Regions from separate parts of the Streptomyces sp. PsTaAH-124 genome, predicted to be linked through region 1. Evidence: riboswitches for the same ligand, from Rfam matches in the RefSeq annotation. Region 1 holds a riboswitch; each other region holds the start of a gene.

Evidence for each region. Region 1 has a riboswitch for cyclic di-AMP ahead of B086_RS0110775 (M23 family metallopeptidase). Riboswitches for the same ligand answer to the same signal wherever they lie in the genome.
Region 2: it holds a riboswitch for cyclic di-AMP, as region 1 does, so the genes downstream of both, B086_RS0135035 (C40 family peptidase) here and B086_RS0110775 (M23 family metallopeptidase) in region 1, are expected to answer to the same signal.
Region 3: it holds a riboswitch for cyclic di-AMP, as region 1 does, so the genes downstream of both, B086_RS0120430 (transglycosylase SLT domain-containing protein) here and B086_RS0110775 (M23 family metallopeptidase) in region 1, are expected to answer to the same signal.
Region 4: it holds a riboswitch for cyclic di-AMP, as region 1 does, so the genes downstream of both, B086_RS0113455 (transglycosylase family protein) here and B086_RS0110775 (M23 family metallopeptidase) in region 1, are expected to answer to the same signal.

Annotation. Positions count from the first base shown of each region.
Region 1 covers NZ_KB892163.1:241,612-245,805, reverse strand. Annotated here, with positions in the region: gene B086_RS0110780 (aldo/keto reductase) at 1-654, opposite strand, end outside; gene B086_RS0110775 (M23 family metallopeptidase) at 820-1,899, opposite strand; cyclic di-AMP (ydaO/yuaA leader) riboswitch at 1,911-2,068, opposite strand; tRNA gene B086_RS0110770 (tRNA-Met) at 2,458-2,531, opposite strand; gene B086_RS0110765 (dihydrofolate reductase family protein) at 2,578-3,780, opposite strand; gene B086_RS0110760 (mannosyltransferase family protein) at 3,933-4,194, opposite strand, start outside.
Region 2 covers NZ_KB892207.1:296,527-300,720, reverse strand. Annotated here, with positions in the region: gene B086_RS0135045 (helix-turn-helix domain-containing protein) at 1-815, opposite strand, end outside; gene B086_RS0135040 (ATP-binding protein) at 1,034-1,486, shown strand; gene B086_RS0135035 (C40 family peptidase) at 1,578-2,051, opposite strand; cyclic di-AMP (ydaO/yuaA leader) riboswitch at 2,055-2,268, opposite strand; gene B086_RS0135030 (ANTAR domain-containing protein) at 2,711-3,070, shown strand; gene B086_RS0135025 (alpha/beta hydrolase) at 3,243-4,194, shown strand, end outside.
Region 3 covers NZ_KB892173.1:132,204-136,397, forward strand. Annotated here, with positions in the region: gene fahA (fumarylacetoacetase) at 1-11, opposite strand, end outside; gene B086_RS0120425 (HAD-IIB family hydrolase) at 211-1,023, shown strand; gene B086_RS0120430 (transglycosylase SLT domain-containing protein) at 1,057-1,545, opposite strand; cyclic di-AMP (ydaO/yuaA leader) riboswitch at 1,550-1,768, opposite strand; gene B086_RS0120435 (polyprenyl synthetase family protein) at 2,413-3,423, shown strand; gene B086_RS0120440 (LolA family protein) at 3,857-4,194, shown strand, end outside.
Region 4 covers NZ_KB892166.1:132,421-136,614, forward strand. Annotated here, with positions in the region: gene B086_RS0113445 (cytochrome P450 family protein) at 1-64, shown strand, start outside; gene B086_RS0113450 (transglycosylase family protein) at 231-1,448, shown strand; cyclic di-AMP (ydaO/yuaA leader) riboswitch at 1,631-1,796, shown strand; gene B086_RS0113455 (transglycosylase family protein) at 1,801-2,544, shown strand; gene eno (phosphopyruvate hydratase) at 2,811-4,091, shown strand.

The DNA.
Region 1 (4,194 bases):
CAGGAAGCCCGCCGCCAGCGCGTAGTACGGCACCGCCGCCAGGCCCGCCCGCTCGGCGAGGTCCCGCAGAGCGCCCTCGTAGGTGTCCCGGGAGACCAGGTTGTAGTGCGGCTGGAGCGCGACGTAGCAGGCCAGACCCTCGCGTTCGGAGAAGTCCAGGGACTCCTTCAGGCGCTCGGCGGAGATGTTGGAGGCGGCGATGTACCGCACCTTGCCCGCCCGCACCAGTTCGTCCAGGGCGCCGATGATCTCCTCGACGGGCACCTCGGGCCGGTCGAAGTGCGTGTAGTACAGGTCGATGTGGTCGGTGCCCAGCCGCTTGAGGGAGGCGTCGGCCGCGGCCTTGATATTGGCGGCGGACAGGCCCTGGAAGTCGGGGTGCTGGCTGACCTTGGTGGCGACGACGACGTCGGAGCGGTTGCCGCGCTCCTTGATCCACTTGCCGATGATCGTCTCGGACTCGCCGCCCCGGTGGCCCTCCACCCAGGCCGAGTAGGAGTCGGCGGTGTCCAGGAAGTTGCCGCCGGCCGCCGTGTAGGCGTCCAGGACGGCGAAGGACCGCTCCTGGTCGGCGGTCCAGCCGAAGACGTTGCCGCCGAGGGCGAGCGGGAAGACCTCGAGGTCGGACGAGCCCAGCTTGTGCAGAGAAGTCATGTGATCCATCAACGCCCCCGGCGGAGCAGCCCATTCCGCGCCCCGCCGGTCCCGGGCGCAAAGCTTGCGCAAACCACCCGGACGGCTGGCGACGCGCCCGCAGCCATGCCCCCCCCCCGGCCCGGGGGATCAAGGGATCGGGGGATCAGGCGGACGGACAGGGCATCAGGGGGTGAGGCCCTTGGCCTGGAGCCAGGCCATCGGGTCGATGCCGGACGCCTGACCGCCCGGGTGGACCTCCAGGTGCAGATGCGGACCGGTGACGTTGCCGGTGGCGCCGACCCGGCCGATGACCTCGCCGGTGGCGACCTTCTGCCCGGCGCTCACGCTGATCGACGACTGGTGGCAGAACCACAGCTCGGTGCCGTCGTCCAGGGTGAGGATCGTGCGGTAGCCGTAGGCACCCGCCCAGCCGGCCTCGGTGACGGTGCCGCTGTGGATCGCCTTGATCAGGGTGCCGGTGGGCGCGGCGAAGTCGAGGCCGGTGTGGTGCCCGGAGGACCACATGGAGCCGGCCTGGCCGAAGGTGGAGGTGATCGTGTACGAGGAGGTCGGCAGCGTGTACTGCTTGGCCAGCTCCGCCAGCCGCGCCGCCTCGGCCTTCTTCCGGGCCTCCTCCTCCGCCTTCTTCTTCTCGGCGGCGGCCTTGGCCTCGGCCTCCTGCTTCGCCTCGGCGGCGGCCTCGTCCGCCTGCCGGGCGGCGCGCTGGACGGCGGCCTGCTCGGTGGCGGCCTCGGCCCTGGCCGCGACCTGGGCCTGCTGCTGCTCGGCCTGGGCCATGATCCGGTTGCGCAGCGCCTCGCCCGCGCCGGACGCGGCACGGGGAGCGGCCGTCGTCCCGGCCGGTGCGGCGGTGACGTCGCTGAGCGCGGTGGCGGAGCCCTCGTGGCGCTCCTTGGCGGAGCCGCCGTCGAAGAGGGAGCCCACGGAGGCGGGCAGCGCGTGCAGGTCCGGCACGTCGGGCAGCGAGATCGCGACCGGCGGCTTGCCGGTGTTGGCGCTGGCCATGCCGCCCGCGCCGACGGCCGCTATGACGCCCACGCCGAGCACGGTGGAGCTGCGGGCCAGCCCGCCGCCGCGCTGCTTGGCGACGCGGTGCCGGCCGCGCACGGGGCGGAGGGAGTCCTCGGTGGGGTTCCACTCCTCCACGGGGCCCTCGTCGGGGGTCCGGCCGCCGTAGCCGAAGGAATCGGTGCGCTGGCTCGGCATGAACGGGGCTTCTGGGGCAGGCCGGTTGGACGCCACGCGGGCGTGCTCCTTTCCTTCCGTCTCGCCTACCGGGTTAGCTGACGGGTTCGGAGCGGGAAGGTCTCCTACGCGCGTCAACCGGCCGTACACATACGGCGGATGATGCCCGATTCACCCCAAATTGGTGGTTCCCCGGTTCCCTTGCGGGATTCGGCGCGCGCGCACGGAGCCGCCTCTGATGACGGCTGGGACGACCGCGCTGCGTTATCGAACGTTAATAGACCCGGGCCTCCGATTCCAAGCCGCCCGCCTTGATCATTAAACCTTTTTGGCCAAGACGTACACCCCAGAGATGACGAAACCAGGGCGAGTTGACTGAACTTCAGGCCATTTCCGGCGCGCGACGACGGCGCGGACGCCCACGAGAGAAGTGATGGTGTGTCAGTTGTTATGCGGACGGGCACGGGCCGGTCACGCGAGGTGACATCGGCCAAGGGGCGACCGGGAGCCGGAATAGCGCAGAAGACCGCAGCAGAGAACCACGGAAGACCGCCGGAAGCCCGGAAAACACTCAGGGCCGGAATCCGTTTCCGGATTCCGGCCCTGAGTCTTCAGTAGCGGGGACAGGATTTGAACCTGCGACCTCTGGGTTATGAGCCCAGCGAGCTACCGAGCTGCTCCACCCCGCGTCGTTGAGATAACTGTACCTCACCTGCGGGGTGGATTGCACACGCGTTACGGCAGGTGCCGGTTCGGCTCCTTGGCCAGGGCCTCGAACTCCGGCAGCACCACGACGTCCGCGCCCTCTGCCGCCAGCACCCCGGAGCCGTCGGCGGACTCCACGAAGGTGTCCGGCTCCCGCCACGCCGTGACGACCCGCCGCACCCCCGCGTCCAGAATCAGCCGGGCGCACGGCCGCGGCCGGGAGGCGCGTCGGGCGCACGGTTCCAGGCTGCTGTACACCGTGGCCCCGGGCAGCCGCGGGTCCACCGGGTCGACCTTGGCGAGCGCGGCCTCCTCCGCGTGCACCACCGGGTCACCGGCCTCCCGCGAGTGGCCCCGGGCCAGCTCGGTGCCGTCCGCCGCGACCACCACCGCGCCCACGCTGAACGCCGTGCGCGAGGGCGGGCACTGCGCGGCCAGCTCGCAGGCGATCCGCAGCCAGTGCCGGTCGGCGGGCACGGCGCCGGTCCCGGTGCCGGGGGCCGTGGGCTCGTAGCGCATGAGGACGACGTCCCCGAGGGCCCGGGTCTCCAGCAGCCGCAGCCGTCCGGCCTGGTACGCGCCCGGCCCGAACAGGCGCGGCGCCGCCGGGTCCCCCACGATCAGCGGCGCGACCACGAGCTGGAGCTCGTCGGCGAGCTGCTGCCTCAGCAACTGGGTGTGCACCGTGCCGCCGCCCTCGACCATGAGCCGGCGCACCCCGCGCACGTCGTGCAGATGCTCCAGCAGGCGCCGCCAGTCGAGCGCCGCGCCCAGCGGGACTACGGAGACGGAGGCGGCGCCGGTGGCGGGGACGGGGGCGGTGGCGGGGGACGCGGCATCGGGATCCTCGGATCCGGGGGCCGTACCGACGCCCGCGCGGCGCAGCCGTTCGGCGCCCTCGTCGGTCGTGTAGACGGCCTTCTCGCCGCCCGTGTGCCAGAAGCGCGCCCGCGGGTCCAGCTCGCCGGTGGCGGTGACCGTGACCTTCAGCGGATGCTCCGCCCGGCCGGCGGCGACCCGGGCCGCGCGGCGCTCGGGCGCGTTGACCAGCAGGCGGGGGTTGTCGGCGCGCAGGGTGCCGGCGCCGACGAGGATGGCGTCGGAGGCGGCCCGCACCGCGTCGACCCGGTCGAAGTCGGCGGCGCCGGACAGCAGCAGGCGGTCGGGACCGGTGTCGTCCAGGCAGCCGTCCAGGGAGACGGCGGCGGACAGCAGGACATGGGGCAGGGGCATCGGGGCGCACTCTTTCTCGGAGGCGGACGGACTCGGAGGCGTGGGGGCGCTCGGTTTCTACCCGTCCATCCTCGCGGCCCCGTCCGGAACCTCACCGTCCGCCCCTGGGTCCGGGCGCGTACGTCCCCCGGCGGGGCACCGGCCCGGTGGCGTCACCCGGTCCAGTGTCCCGAGGTGAACGTCACCGCGAGCACCGCCGTCAGCGGCGCGACCACCCCGACGTACGCGTCCTTCACCCAGCGCCGCCGCAGGCTCCAGTGGGCCAGGCCGGTCCACAGCGGCCACCAGATCAGGGTGGCGCGGGGCACGGAGAGGTACCAGTAGGACGTGCCCAGGGCCCACAGGTTGAGGGCGATGAACACGGCCTCCGGCCAGCGGCGGCGGACCAGCAGCACGGCGAGCAGCAGCACCCCG
Region 2 (4,194 bases), on a different contig from region 1:
GTCGAAAGCGCGTGGGACCGAAGCGTGTCGAAGGCCTCGGAGTAGGCCTCCAGGTCTTCTTTCCGTTCGAGGTGGAGGCTACTCGTCAAGTTGTCGAGAACGACCACATCCAGATCAGAAGTGTTCGAAAAAGAGAAGATAACGAAAGGGCCGGTGATGCCGATGTGCGCACCGGCCGTGAACGGCAGGACCTGCAAGGACACCTGGGGCAGCCGCGCCGCCTCGGCCAGCCGCTCCAGCTGCTGCGCCATGACCTCCGGGCCGCCGACCTCCCGGCGCAGAACCGCCTCGTCCAGCACCACCTTCAGGGCCGGTGGCGGCACCGCCCGCAGCACGCCCTGCCGGGCCAGCCGCACCTCCACCAGCGCGTCCAGCCGCTCGTCGTCGAGCCCGTCCACCGCGGCCCGGGTCACCGCGCGGGCGTACGCGGGGGTCTGGAGCAGCCCGGGGACCACCGAGGTCTCCAGGGTGCGCATCGCGCTGGCCTGGGACTCCAGGCTGATGAAGTCGCGGTACGTCGGCGGCAGTACCCCGCGGTAGGCGTGCCACCAGTGCGGCCGGTCCTGGCCGTCGTCGGCGCCCGACAGCATCAGGAGCAGCTCGCGCAGTTGGGCGTCCTGGACCGCGTACGCGTCGAGCAGCGTGCGCACATCGGCCGGTTTCACCCCGCTGGCGCCCGTCTCGATCCGGCTCACCTTCGACTGGTGCCAGCCCACGAGCCGGGCCGCCTCGCCGCTGGTGAGCCCCACGCCGGTGCGCAGCGCGCGCAGTTCCGCACCGAGCTTGCGGCGGCGCACCGCGGGACCGTGCTGCATGGGACGCGCTCCTGACTTCTCCCGGGACCGACGGCGCATACGGTCGCCCGTCGCAGAGTTCACCGCTTCGAGCGACAGATATATGCATATCTTGGTGGATCGCCACCCGTGACCGGTCCGGTGGTGGCAACCTGACGGCGAAGCACCAGTCCGGGACCGTACTCGAAACCCTCCGCTCCTGTCGGACCGCGGCCCCGTGGGAAAGGGACGACGTCGTCATGGCAGACCATCTGGAAGCATCCGTCACGCTGCCGAGCGATCCCGCCTCGGTCGCGGCCGCCCGTGCCTACGCGGTCGGCACGCTGACGGAGTGGGGCCTGCCCGCGGACGCGGACGCCGCCGACACCGTACGGCTCATCGTCTCCGAACTCGCCACCAACGCCGTGGAGCACACCCTCGGCCGGTCGCCCACCTTCACCGTGCACCTCGCCCTCGACCACGACGAGCAGGTGCGCATCGGCGTCACCGACAGCCACCCGCGCTTCCCCAGACGGCTCCCGGCCGCCGTCCAGCAGGACAACGGCCGGGGCATGGTGATCATCCGGTGGCTCAGCGCGGAGTACGGCGGCAGGGTGCGCGTGCGGCCCACCCGGGAAGGCGGCAAGACGGTGAGCGTGGAACTGCCGTGGCCGCTCCGCGCCGCGTCGGCCACGGACCGGGACGAGCCGTAGCCGACGGACCGTCGTCGGTCCGCCGGTCCGCCGGTCCGCCGGTCCGCGGGCGCACCGGTCCGCCGTCCCGTCGCGCCGCGACCCGGGCGGGTCAGCCGATGCGGCCGTACCAGACGTTCCTGGTCCAGATCTTCTCCAGTTTCACCACGTCCCCGGTCTTCGGGGCGTGCCAGATCTTGCCCGAGCCGGCGTAGATCCCGACGTGGTAGACGTACGAACCGGAGTGGAAGAACACCAGGTCACCGGCGCGACGGCTCTTCGAGGAGATGTGGTGCGACTTGTTGTACTGCTGTGCGGCCGTACGCGGCAGGTTCTTGCCGGCCTTCTTGAAGGAGTACAGCGTGAGCCCGGAGCAGTCGAACCTCCTCGGCCCCGTCGCTCCCCACTGGTAGGGGGCGCCCTTCTTGGACGCCGCGATGTTCAGGGCCTTCGTCGCCATGGTGGCGGCCGAGGCGTCGGAGGCGACACCGGGCACCACGATCGAGCCGCCGACGGCGGCGAGCGTCAGGGCCGAGGCGGTTCCGGCCCGGACCATGAGCGACGGGACACGATTGAGCGCAGTCATGCGCAACCCTTCGTCAGCCGCCTGTGAAGGATGACCTGTCGGATTCGGGCTGGCGAAGTTGCCCGGCCGCCTGCTGGCGGCTTCACCCCAAGGGCTGCTCGGCCCGGCCGTGGCGCGGCCGTTCCGGCGACCCGTCTTGCTCGGGTCCTCCACTCCTGCCGATCCACTTCCGTCGACCGGGCATCCGGGCGGTGGCAGGACTCGGCGTCCGCCCGGACCGCCCCGCCGCTGCGGCGGGGGCTTGTCGTCAGACAGGGATCTTCACCTACGGCTGTCCGAAAATCCCAACGGAACCTGTGCTTTGTGTTGTTACTCACCACTCGTCCGTTCGAGTGGATGCCGTTCCGTTCGAACCGCTTTCTCCCGCCCGGCCGAGCCCCGGACCAGGAGCGGAAGAAATCGTTCCGCCATCCGGGCGGACACGCGCCGCAACCCGAACGGCCCTGGAAAAAAGTGGTGTGCCTACGCCGAAAGGCGGTACCCCGTTCGGTCCGTTTCGGTCCGATCCGATCCCGCGCGGGCGCCGTGTCGAAGACGCCGCCCGTCTGCCCGGCCGCCCGCCACGGAGGTCCGTCGCCGCCCGGCTCCGGTCGTGCGCGCGACCCGCAGGGAGCAAGCTGGAGGAGGACTCCGGCCGTTCGACGACCCAGGGGATCTCCATGGCGTTCTTCGCGATGTCCAGGTGGCATCCGCTCCAGCCGCTGTCCGTCACCGACCTGGTGGCGGAGCACGAGCGGCTGCACGAGGAGATCGCCCAGCTCCAGCGCGGCCTGACCTCGCACGCCGTCATCGACCAGGCCATCGGAGCCCTGGTGGCCGTGGGCCGCATCCCTCCGGACAGCGCCTGGCGGGTGCTGCGCGAGGTCTCCCAGCGGACGAACACGAAGGTGCGCACGGTCGCCGAGCACATCCTGAAGTTCGCCCAGGGCGGCGCCCTGTCCGACACCGAGCTGGAGGAGCTGCGGCGGGCGCTCGGCCGGCACGCCGCGCGCCGCGCCCCGGACCGCTGCGACTCCTGAGGCGGCGCCCGCGCCCTGTCCGCGCGGGCGCTCGGGCGCGTCTCCGCTGAGCGGAACATCCGACGCCGGTTATCGGATTGGCAAAGAAGGTCAACGACCCCTGTCCTCAGGCGCCTCACAGCCGGAAGGATCCCCCGTACTCGATTCGCAACGATGTACGGGGAGGTCCCACTTGAGGGTCATCAGACCGAAGAACCGGGCGGTGGCGCTCGGTTCGGCCGGCGCGCTCGTCACGGCGACCCTGATAGCCGGCGCCGTGGCGGCACCCGCGGCCAGCGCGGACAGCCGCCACGGCCAGGACCGCGAGGCCATCGGCGCGGCGATCGCCGCCGACCGTGCCGCCCACGCCGGTATCCAGTGGCAGGACTGCCCCGCCGACTGGGGGCTGGCCAAGCCCATCCAGTGCGGGTACGTCTCGGTGCCGCTCGACTACGCGCACCCGTACGGCAAGCAGATCAAGCTCGCCGTCGACCGCATCGGCAACACCGGCACCCGGCAGGACCGCCAGGGCGCCCTCATCTACAACCCGGGCGGACCGGGCGGTTCCGGCCTGCGCTTCCCGACCCGGGTCACCGCCAAGAACCCCGTCTGGGCGAACGTGGCGAAGGCGTACGACTTCGTCGGCTTCGACCCGCGCGGCGTCGGCCACTCCACGCCGATCTCCTGCGCCGACCCGCAGGAGTACGTCAAGGCTCCCAAGGCCGACCCGGTGCCCGGCTCCGAGGCCGACAAGCGCGCCCAGCGCAAGCTGGCCCGCGAGTACGCCGAGGGCTGCCTCGAGCGCACCGGCCGCGCCATGCTCCAGCAGATGACCACGCCGAACACCGCGCGCGACCTCGACGTCATCCGCGCCGCGCTCGGCGAGAAGAAGATCAACTACCTGGGCGTCTCCTACGGCACCTACCTCGGCGCCGTCTACGGCACGCTGTTCCCGGGCCATGTGCGCCGGATCGTCGTCGACAGCGTCGTCGACCCGTCGCGCGACAACATCTGGTACGAGGCCAACCTCAACCAGGACATCGCCTTCGAGGGCCGCTGGAAGGACTGGCAGGACTGGGTCGCGAAGAACGACGCCAGCTTCCACCTCGGCACCACCCGCGCCGCCGTCCAGGCCAAGTGGCTCC
Region 3 (4,194 bases), on a different contig from region 1:
AAGGGGGGCATCGGGTACTGCCTCTCTTTCGTGTGCCGGTGTTCCATGGGGGACATGGGTGTCTGGCCACACGTTCATGTGGTCGCGCCACACGTTACGGGGGAGGCAGCTGTCTTGGGCAGTGTCCGAGGGGGTCCCCGGACGACACGGCGGAGGGGCGTCGTCCGGTTTCCGCCCGTCACCCGCCTGGCGGATCCGTATTCTCTGATCATGCCCGCATCCGCTGCCCCCGCGTACGCCCTCATCGCCACCGACCTGGACGGCACGCTGCTGCGCGGCGACGACTCCGTGTCCGGGCGGACCCGCGCCGCGCTCGGCCGGGCGGCGGCGGCCGGTGCCCGGCACCTCGTCGTCACCGGACGGCCGGCGCCGCGGGTCCGCCCGCTGCTGAGGTCCCTCGGCGGCACCGGGCTCGCGGTGTGCGGCCAGGGCGCCCAGCTCTACGACGCCGGGGCCGACCGCATGCTGTGGTCGGTCACGCTCGACCGGGAGACGGCCGAGACCGCGCTCGGCAAGATCGAGGCGGAGGTGGGGGAGGTGTACGCGGCGGTCGACCAGGACGGCGTGGACGGCCGCACGCTCATCGAGCCGGGGTACCGCATGCCGCACCCGACGCTGCCCGCCGAGCGGGTCGGGCGGCGCGAGGAGCTGTGGCGCGCGCCCATCAGCAAGGTGCTGCTGCGCCATCCCCGGCTGTCCGACGACGAACTGGCGGCGGCGGCCCGCGGCGCGGTCGGCCCGCTCGCCTCGGTGACCATGTCGGGCCCGGGGACCGTCGAGCTCCAGCCCTGCGGCATCACCAAGGCGACCGGTCTCGCGCTGGCCGCGGCGCGGCTGGGGCTCGGCCCCGGGGACGCCCTCGCCTTCGGCGACATGCCGAACGACATCCCCATGTTCCGGTGGGCGGCCCGGGGGGTGGCGATGGCGGGTGCCCACCCGGAGCTGAAGGCGGTCGCCGACGAGGTCACCACGTCGAACGAGGACGACGGCGTCGCCGTCGTCCTCGATCGTCTGTTCGTCTGAGCCCGCCGCGTGCCGGTGGCACGCGGCTGCCCGTCAGTACGCGCTGTTGACGTTGTCGATGGAGCCGTAGCGCGCGGCGGCGTAGTTGCACGCGGCCGTGATGTTGGCGACCGGGTCGTAGATGTCGAACGACGTGCCGGCCACGTGGTAGGCGTTGAAGGTCGGCTGGATGACCTGGAGCAGGCCCTTGGAGGGGATGCCCGCGGCGGCGTTGGAGTCCCAGTTGTTGATGGCCAGCGGGTTGCCGGACGACTCGCGCATCACATTGCGGTGGATGCCGTTGTAGGTGCCGGGGATGCCCTTCTGGGCCATGACCGCGAGCGACTCGCGGATCCAGCCGTCCAGGTTGTTCGGGTAGGCGACCGTGCTCGCCGTGGTGGCGGTGGCGGCGGTCGGGGTGGCCGCAGAGGCGCCGGACGCCCCGATCAGCGGCAGGGCGAGGATCGCGGCACCGGTGCCGGAGACGGCGAGGGTGCGGACGAGACGAGCGGCGCGGGAGCGGCTGGGACGACGTGCAGACATGGGGATTTCCTCTCCGTCGCCTGCGAGGTGAGCTGTCGGGTTCGGGCGGGGAGGTGCCCGGCCGGCTCCTTGGAGCACGGCTTCACCCCGAGCCGTTCCGGCGCGGCGTACGACGTAGGACGTACGGCGCTCCGGCCCGGCGACTTACCTGGGTCCCCCGCTCCTGCCATGAGCTGTCGGTGGGTGGTCATCGAGCGCTGGCAGGATTCGGCGTCCGCTCGACTGGCCCGGAACGTATGCGAGAGCACATGTCCCGAACAAGTACCTGACGCATACATCGTCCTAGTTGACCTTGATCCAGGGCATTTTGGCCGCTTGATCCTTTGCGATTGCCAAGGGTCAACTCGCTTGCGGGGGACGGGGAGCGGGGGGTCGGCGGGCCGTGGCGGGGGGTGAGGGTGCGCGTGATGCAGCTCACGGAATAATCCGGCCAGGAGCATTTGCCCCCAAGGGGAATTGAAATACTAATAAGGGTAAATCGGACTCGTAAGGCTGGAAGTGACGGGCATCACGGTCGGTGAGGCCCTGGCCCTGTTCGTACGTACGTGGGCACGGGCGGCGTGTAGGGGGAGAGTGGGCGCGGTGGGGGGAGTGAGGGGGGAGGCTGGGGGAGGTGGAGCCGGGGGAGGGGGGAAGGTGGAAGGGGGGCGGGGTGGCGAGGGAGAGGCAGGAAAGAGCAAGTCGATAAATATCTGTTCATACGTGGTGATCGAAAACATATCGGTCGTGATCCGATACCACCTGGCCTGTATCGGTGGGCGCTATCGGTGATCGAAACGTGACCGGATACGCTGACTTGAGTGATGGCAGCGACCTATCGACAAACCGTGTAAGCGCCAGCAGACACCAGCAGACAGGAGACCCCTCGTGACCGTCGTCGGGCCGTTCGGGCTGAGCGTGCGGGACCAGGCTCTCGAAGCCGATGTCCAGGCCGGATTGGCGGCTGTCGAGGAAGGGCTGCTCGAAGCCACCAAGAGCGAGGTCCCGTTCATCACGGAGGCCGCCCAGCACCTCGTCAAGGCGGGCGGCAAGCGGTTCCGGCCGCTGGTCGTGATGCTCGCGGCCCAGTTCGGCGACCCCGACGCGCCGGGGATCGTGCCCTCGGCCGTGGTCGTGGAGCTGACCCACCTGGCCACGCTCTACCACGACGACGTGATGGACGAGGCCGCCGTGCGGCGCGGGGTGGCCAGCGCCAACACCCGCTGGAACAACGCGGTCGCGGTCCTCACCGGCGACTTCCTCTTCGCCCGCGCCTCCCAGATCCTCGCGGACCTCGGCCCGGAGGCCGTCCGGGTCCAGGCGCTCGCGTTCGAACGGCTCGTCACCGGGCAGATCCTGGAGACCGCCGGGCCGCAGGACGGCCGGGACCCGGTCGACCACTACCTGGACGTGCTGGGCGGCAAGACCGGTTCGCTGGTGGCCGTCTCGTGCCGGTTCGGCGCGATGATGTCCGGCGCCGACGAGAGGGTCGTGGACGTGCTGACGCAGTACGGGGAGCGGCTCGGCGTCGCCTTCCAGCTCGCGGACGACGTGCTCGACATCGCCTCCGACTCCCGGGAGTCCGGCAAGACCCCCGGCACCGATCTGCGTGAGGGCGTCGCCACGCTGCCGGTGCTGCGGCTGCGCGAGCGCGCCGCCCGGCTGGGGCTCGCCGAGGACATCGCGCTGTGCGAACTGCTCGACTCCGACCTGAGCGACGACGCCCGGCACGCCGAGGCGCTGACCGCGCTGCGCGCCCATCCCGCGCTCGAACAGGCCCGGCGGGACAGTGTCCGCTACGCCGAGGAGGCGCGGGCCGCGCTGGCCCCGCTGAAGGAGTGCGGCGCCAAGGTGGCCCTGCTCCAGCTGTGCGACGCGGTGGTCCACCGGGTCGGCTAGTGCACCGGTTCGGCTGGTCCACCGAGTCGGCTGGTGCACCGGTTCGGCTAGTACGCCGAGTCGGCTGGTGCGCCGAGTCGGCCAGGCCCGCCTCCCCGGATCGGGCCCCGGTCGGCCGGGCCCGACGTGCCTCTTCCCGCCGGTTCTCTCCACCCCCCGGTCCCGCCTCTCCACCCGGCCGGACCCGGTCCCGGCGGGGGTTCCGGCCGGCTTCTCCACCCCGACCCCTACGGGGTGGTGGAGAAGCCGCCCTCGTGTGTCATACCGCAGGCGTACACGGAGTTGGCTCCGCGGTCTGACGCTTCGTCGCGGCCGATTTGGTCAGATGGAAGCACGGACCACACCACTCCTCACCGATTCGGGTGAGAATGGCGGCTTGGGGTGGGAGCAGTGCACACGGGCAGCCGCCGCCGACGACGGAGGTAAGGCACACATGGCACCGTACGAATCCGACGACACCAGGGACACCCCGGAGGCCGGCGACCGCGCCTCGGCGCGCCGCAAGGCCGCCCGCTACGGCGTCCCGGTCGCGGTGGTGGGGGTGGCGGCGGCGACCATCGGGCTCGTCCCGGCACTCGCCGACTCCGGTGACCCCGACCTGCCGAAGATCACCGCACAGCAACTCATCGAGAAGATCGCCAAGTCGGACGTCGAGCGCCTGTCCGGCACCGTCAAGATCACCACCGACCTCGGGCTGCCGAACCTCGGCGGTCTGGAGAGCAGCCTCGCCTCCGGCGCCCTGGGCGGCGGCGACGGCTCGTCCGCCGACCC
Region 4 (4,194 bases), on a different contig from region 1:
CGCCCCCGGGCCGGCCCCCGCCCCCGGGACGACCACCGGGAACGGCCCCGTTCCCGGGCGCTGACGGCGGTGAACATGACGCGTGTTCAACTATGTGATGTTGATGTGATCTGCGCGGCATGAACTTGTGACAAGTGATCGTCACCCGATACTTTCACCCATCAGCGTGACGCCGGGGCCCTCCCGTCCCGCCGCCGCGCCGTCACTGCCGTCGTGCGAAAGGTCTCCAGATGCTCTCCGGGAACGGTCGTCACCGTCGCCCCCGCCAGGCTCCGGCCCTCCTCGTCGCCGCCGGAGTGACCGGCTCGGCCATCGCCATCCCGCTGGTCGCCGCGTCCGGCGCCAGCGCCGCCGACGGCACCACCTGGGACAAGGTGGCGCAGTGCGAGACCGGCGGCTCCTGGAGCGCCGACAACGGCCACGGCTACTACGGCGGCCTGATGCTCACCCAGGACGACTGGGAGGCGTACGGCGGCCTCTCCTACGCGGCCAGCGCCGACCAGGCCAGCCGCTCCCAGCAGATAGCCGTGGCCGAGAAGATCCTCGCCGACAAGGGGCCCGGCGCCTGGCACACCTGCGGGCTGCTGGCCGGGCTCACCAAGAGTTCCGGTACGGCCGACGTCGACACGGGCGTGGGCGGCGACTCCTCGGCGTCCGGCGCGGACGGATCCACCTCGTCGGACAAGGACGGCAAGGGCGACAAGGGAGATAAGGGGAGCAAGGGAGACAAGGACGACAAGGGCTCCACCTCGTCCGGAACCTCCGGTTCCACGGGCAAGGGCGGCGACTCCGGCGGCTCCGACGCGTCCGGGAAGCCTCGTACGGGCGAGGGCGGTCTGTCCGACTCGCCCCAGGACGCCGACAACTCATCCGGTTCGTCCGGCTCTTCGCCGGACACCACCCAAACGCCCGGATCCTCGCACGGGACCGATGCGTCGCACGGCGCCACCACCGGACCGTCCGGCGGCCCTTCCTCGCCCGCGACGACGGGCGGTCCGGCCGGGTCCGGCACCTCTCACGGCACCGGCACGCCCGATGCCACCTCGTCCACGGGCACCCGCACCGGCACCGGGGACCAGGATCGTGACAACTCCGGCGATGCGGACAACTACGTCCAGGACGTCGGCTCTTCGGCGCTCGTCGACACCGGCGCGCTCGGCTCCGGCGGCCGCCACCGCGGCGGCAGCGCCGACGAGGGCGCGACGGACGGCGCCGCGGACGCCACGGGCGGGCGGCACGCCTCCCGGGGCGGCGGCGCGCACGCCTCGTCCGCCGACTCCTACACCGTGCGCACCGGCGACTCGCTCACGTCCATCGCCGACTCCTTCGGCCTGCACGGCGGGTGGCACACGCTCTATGACGCCAACAAGGGCGCCATCGGGGCCGACCCGGACCACATCGTCGCCGGTCAGAGCCTGGATGTCCCCACCGAAAACGCCCAAAAGTAGCGGGAGTTCGCGTCATACTTCGCCTTGTATGTCCTATTCGGTGAAAGTGTGGGATGAGTCTCAGAAGCCCTGATCGTCTTTGAAATCCGGCGGATCACCTGTCTACGGTCATGACCGCTCGCCACCGCGAGCCCCGGCTGCCGCAACGCCGAATCCTGCCAGCGGCCGTACGGGAACAGTCGTCGCGTCAAGCGCCGCAGGCAGGAGCGGGGGACCCAAGGTAAGTGCCGCGCCGGGCAGTTGACCGGAGCGGCTGGGGGTGAAGCCGTGCCTCTCGGAAGGCACGGCCGGGCAACTCAACCGGCCCGAACCCGACAGCTCACCTCGCAGGCGTCGGTGAGGGGATCCTTCCATGCTGTTTTCCGGCAAGGGCAAGCACCGTCGTCCGTCCAAGGCCACTCGCGCCATCGCACTCGCCGGTGTCACCGGCGTCGCCGTCGCCGGCCCGCTGATGGCGGCCGGCAACGCCTCCGCCGCCACCGCCTCCGAGTGGGACGCGGTCGCCCAGTGCGAGTCCGGCGGCAACTGGTCGATCAACACCGGCAACGGCTTCTACGGCGGCGTCCAGTTCACCAACTCCACCTGGGCCGCCTTCGGTGGCACCGCCTACGCCCCGCGCGCCGACCTGGCCAGCAAGTCCCAGCAGATCGCCATCGCCGAGAAGGTCCTCGCGGGCCAGGGCAAGGGCGCCTGGCCGGTGTGCGGCAAGGGCCTGTCCGGCGCCGCGTACTCGGGCGGCAGCTCCTCGTCGTCCTCCTCTTCCTCGTCCTCCTCGTCTTCTTCCTCCTCTTCGTCGTCGTCCTCCTCTTCGTCGTCCTCGTCGAAGAAGAGCAGCACCACGACCCGCTCCACCGAGCAGCAGGCCGCGGGCCGCTCCGCCGACCGCCCGGCGCCGAAGAAGACCGTCACCACCCCCACCGGCAAGAAGGTGAAGAAGGGCGACGGCGAGTACAAGGTGACCGTCGGCGACTCGCTCAGCTCCATCGCCGCCGCCCACCACGTCCAGGGCGGCTGGGAGAAGCTCTTCCAGCTGAACAAGGACATCGTCGACGACGCCGACCTCATCTACCCGGGCCAGCAGCTGCACCTGAAGTAAGGCGCGGCGGCCACCGCCCCACCCCCCCCGTCCCCACGGGCTCCCCGCCCCGGCGCGTTCTCCCCCGTACGCGCCGGGGCGGGGGCATTTCACCTTCCGTTCGGACCCCCGTTCCCGTCTTCTTTGTTCCGTGCTGAAACAATGTGTACGGTCACTCTGTCCACGGGACGGTCGGTCGGCCGGTCGGCGGCCCGGGACGGTTAGGCTCTAGTCGCACGGCTCACAAGCCCCGCACTTTCAGCGTCACATCCACGAAGGAGATGCTCGTGCCGTCCATCGACGTCGTCGTAGCCCGGGAAATCCTGGACTCCCGAGGCAACCCCACGGTCGAGGTCGAGGTCGGCCTCGACGACGGCAGCACGGGTCGTGCCGCCGTCCCCTCCGGCGCCTCCACGGGCGCCTTCGAGGCCATCGAGCTGCGTGACGGTGACCCCAACCGTTACCAGGGCAAGGGTGTCGAGAAGGCCGTCCTCGCCGTCATCGAGCAGATCGGCCCGGAGCTCGTCGGCTACGACGCCACCGAGCAGCGCCTGATCGACCAGGCCATGTTCGACCTGGACGCCACCGACAACAAGGGCTCGCTCGGCGCCAACGCCATCCTCGGCGTCTCCCTCGCCGTCGCGCACGCCGCCTCCGAGGCGTCCGACCTCCCGCTCTTCCGCTACCTGGGCGGCCCCAACGCGCACCTGCTCCCGGTGCCGATGATGAACATCCTGAACGGCGGCTCGCACGCCGACTCCAACGTGGACATCCAGGAGTTCATGATCGCCCCGATCGGCGCGGAGTCCTTCTCCGAGGCCCTGCGCTGGGGCGCCGAGGTCTACCACACCCTCAAGAAGGTCCTGAAGAACAAGGGTCTGGCCACCGGTCTGGGCGACGAGGGCGGCTTCGCCCCGAACCTGGGCTCCAACCGCGAGGCCCTGGACCTGATCCTGGAAGCGGTCAAGGAAGCCGGCTACACCCCCGGCGAGCAGATCGCCCTCGCGCTCGACGTCGCCGCCTCCGAGTTCTACAAGGACGGCAAGTACCTCTTCGAGGGCAAGGAGCGCTCCGCCGCCGAGATGACGGAGTACTACGAGGAGCTGGTCGCGGCCTACCCGCTGGTCTCCCTCGAGGACCCGCTGTTCGAGGACGACTGGGCCGGCTGGAAGGTCCTCACCGACCGCCTCGGCGAGAAGGTCCAGATCGTCGGTGACGACCTGTTCGTCACCAACCCCGAGCGCCTGGCCCGCGGCATCGAGGAGGGCAGCGCCAACGCCCTGCTGGTGAAGGTGAACCAGATCGGTTCGCTCACCGAGACCCTGGACGCCGTCGAGCTGGCCCAGCGCAACGGCTTCAAGTGCATGATGTCGCACCGCTCCGGCGAGACCGAGGACGTCACCATCGCCGACCTCGCCGTCGCCACCAACTGCGGCCAGATCAAGACCGGCGCCCCGGCCCGCTCCGAGCGCGTCGCCAAGTACAACCAGCTGCTGCGCATCGAGGAGATCCTCGACGACGCCGCGGTGTACGCCGGCCGCAGCGCGTTCCCGCGCTTCAAGGGCTGAGCCGCGCGCCGGCCGAGCCCGTAAAAAGGTGAGGCCGAGCCAGTCGTCCGTACGTCCCCGCACCCGGTCCCGTACCGTGTCCGGGGACGTACGCACGTGTGAG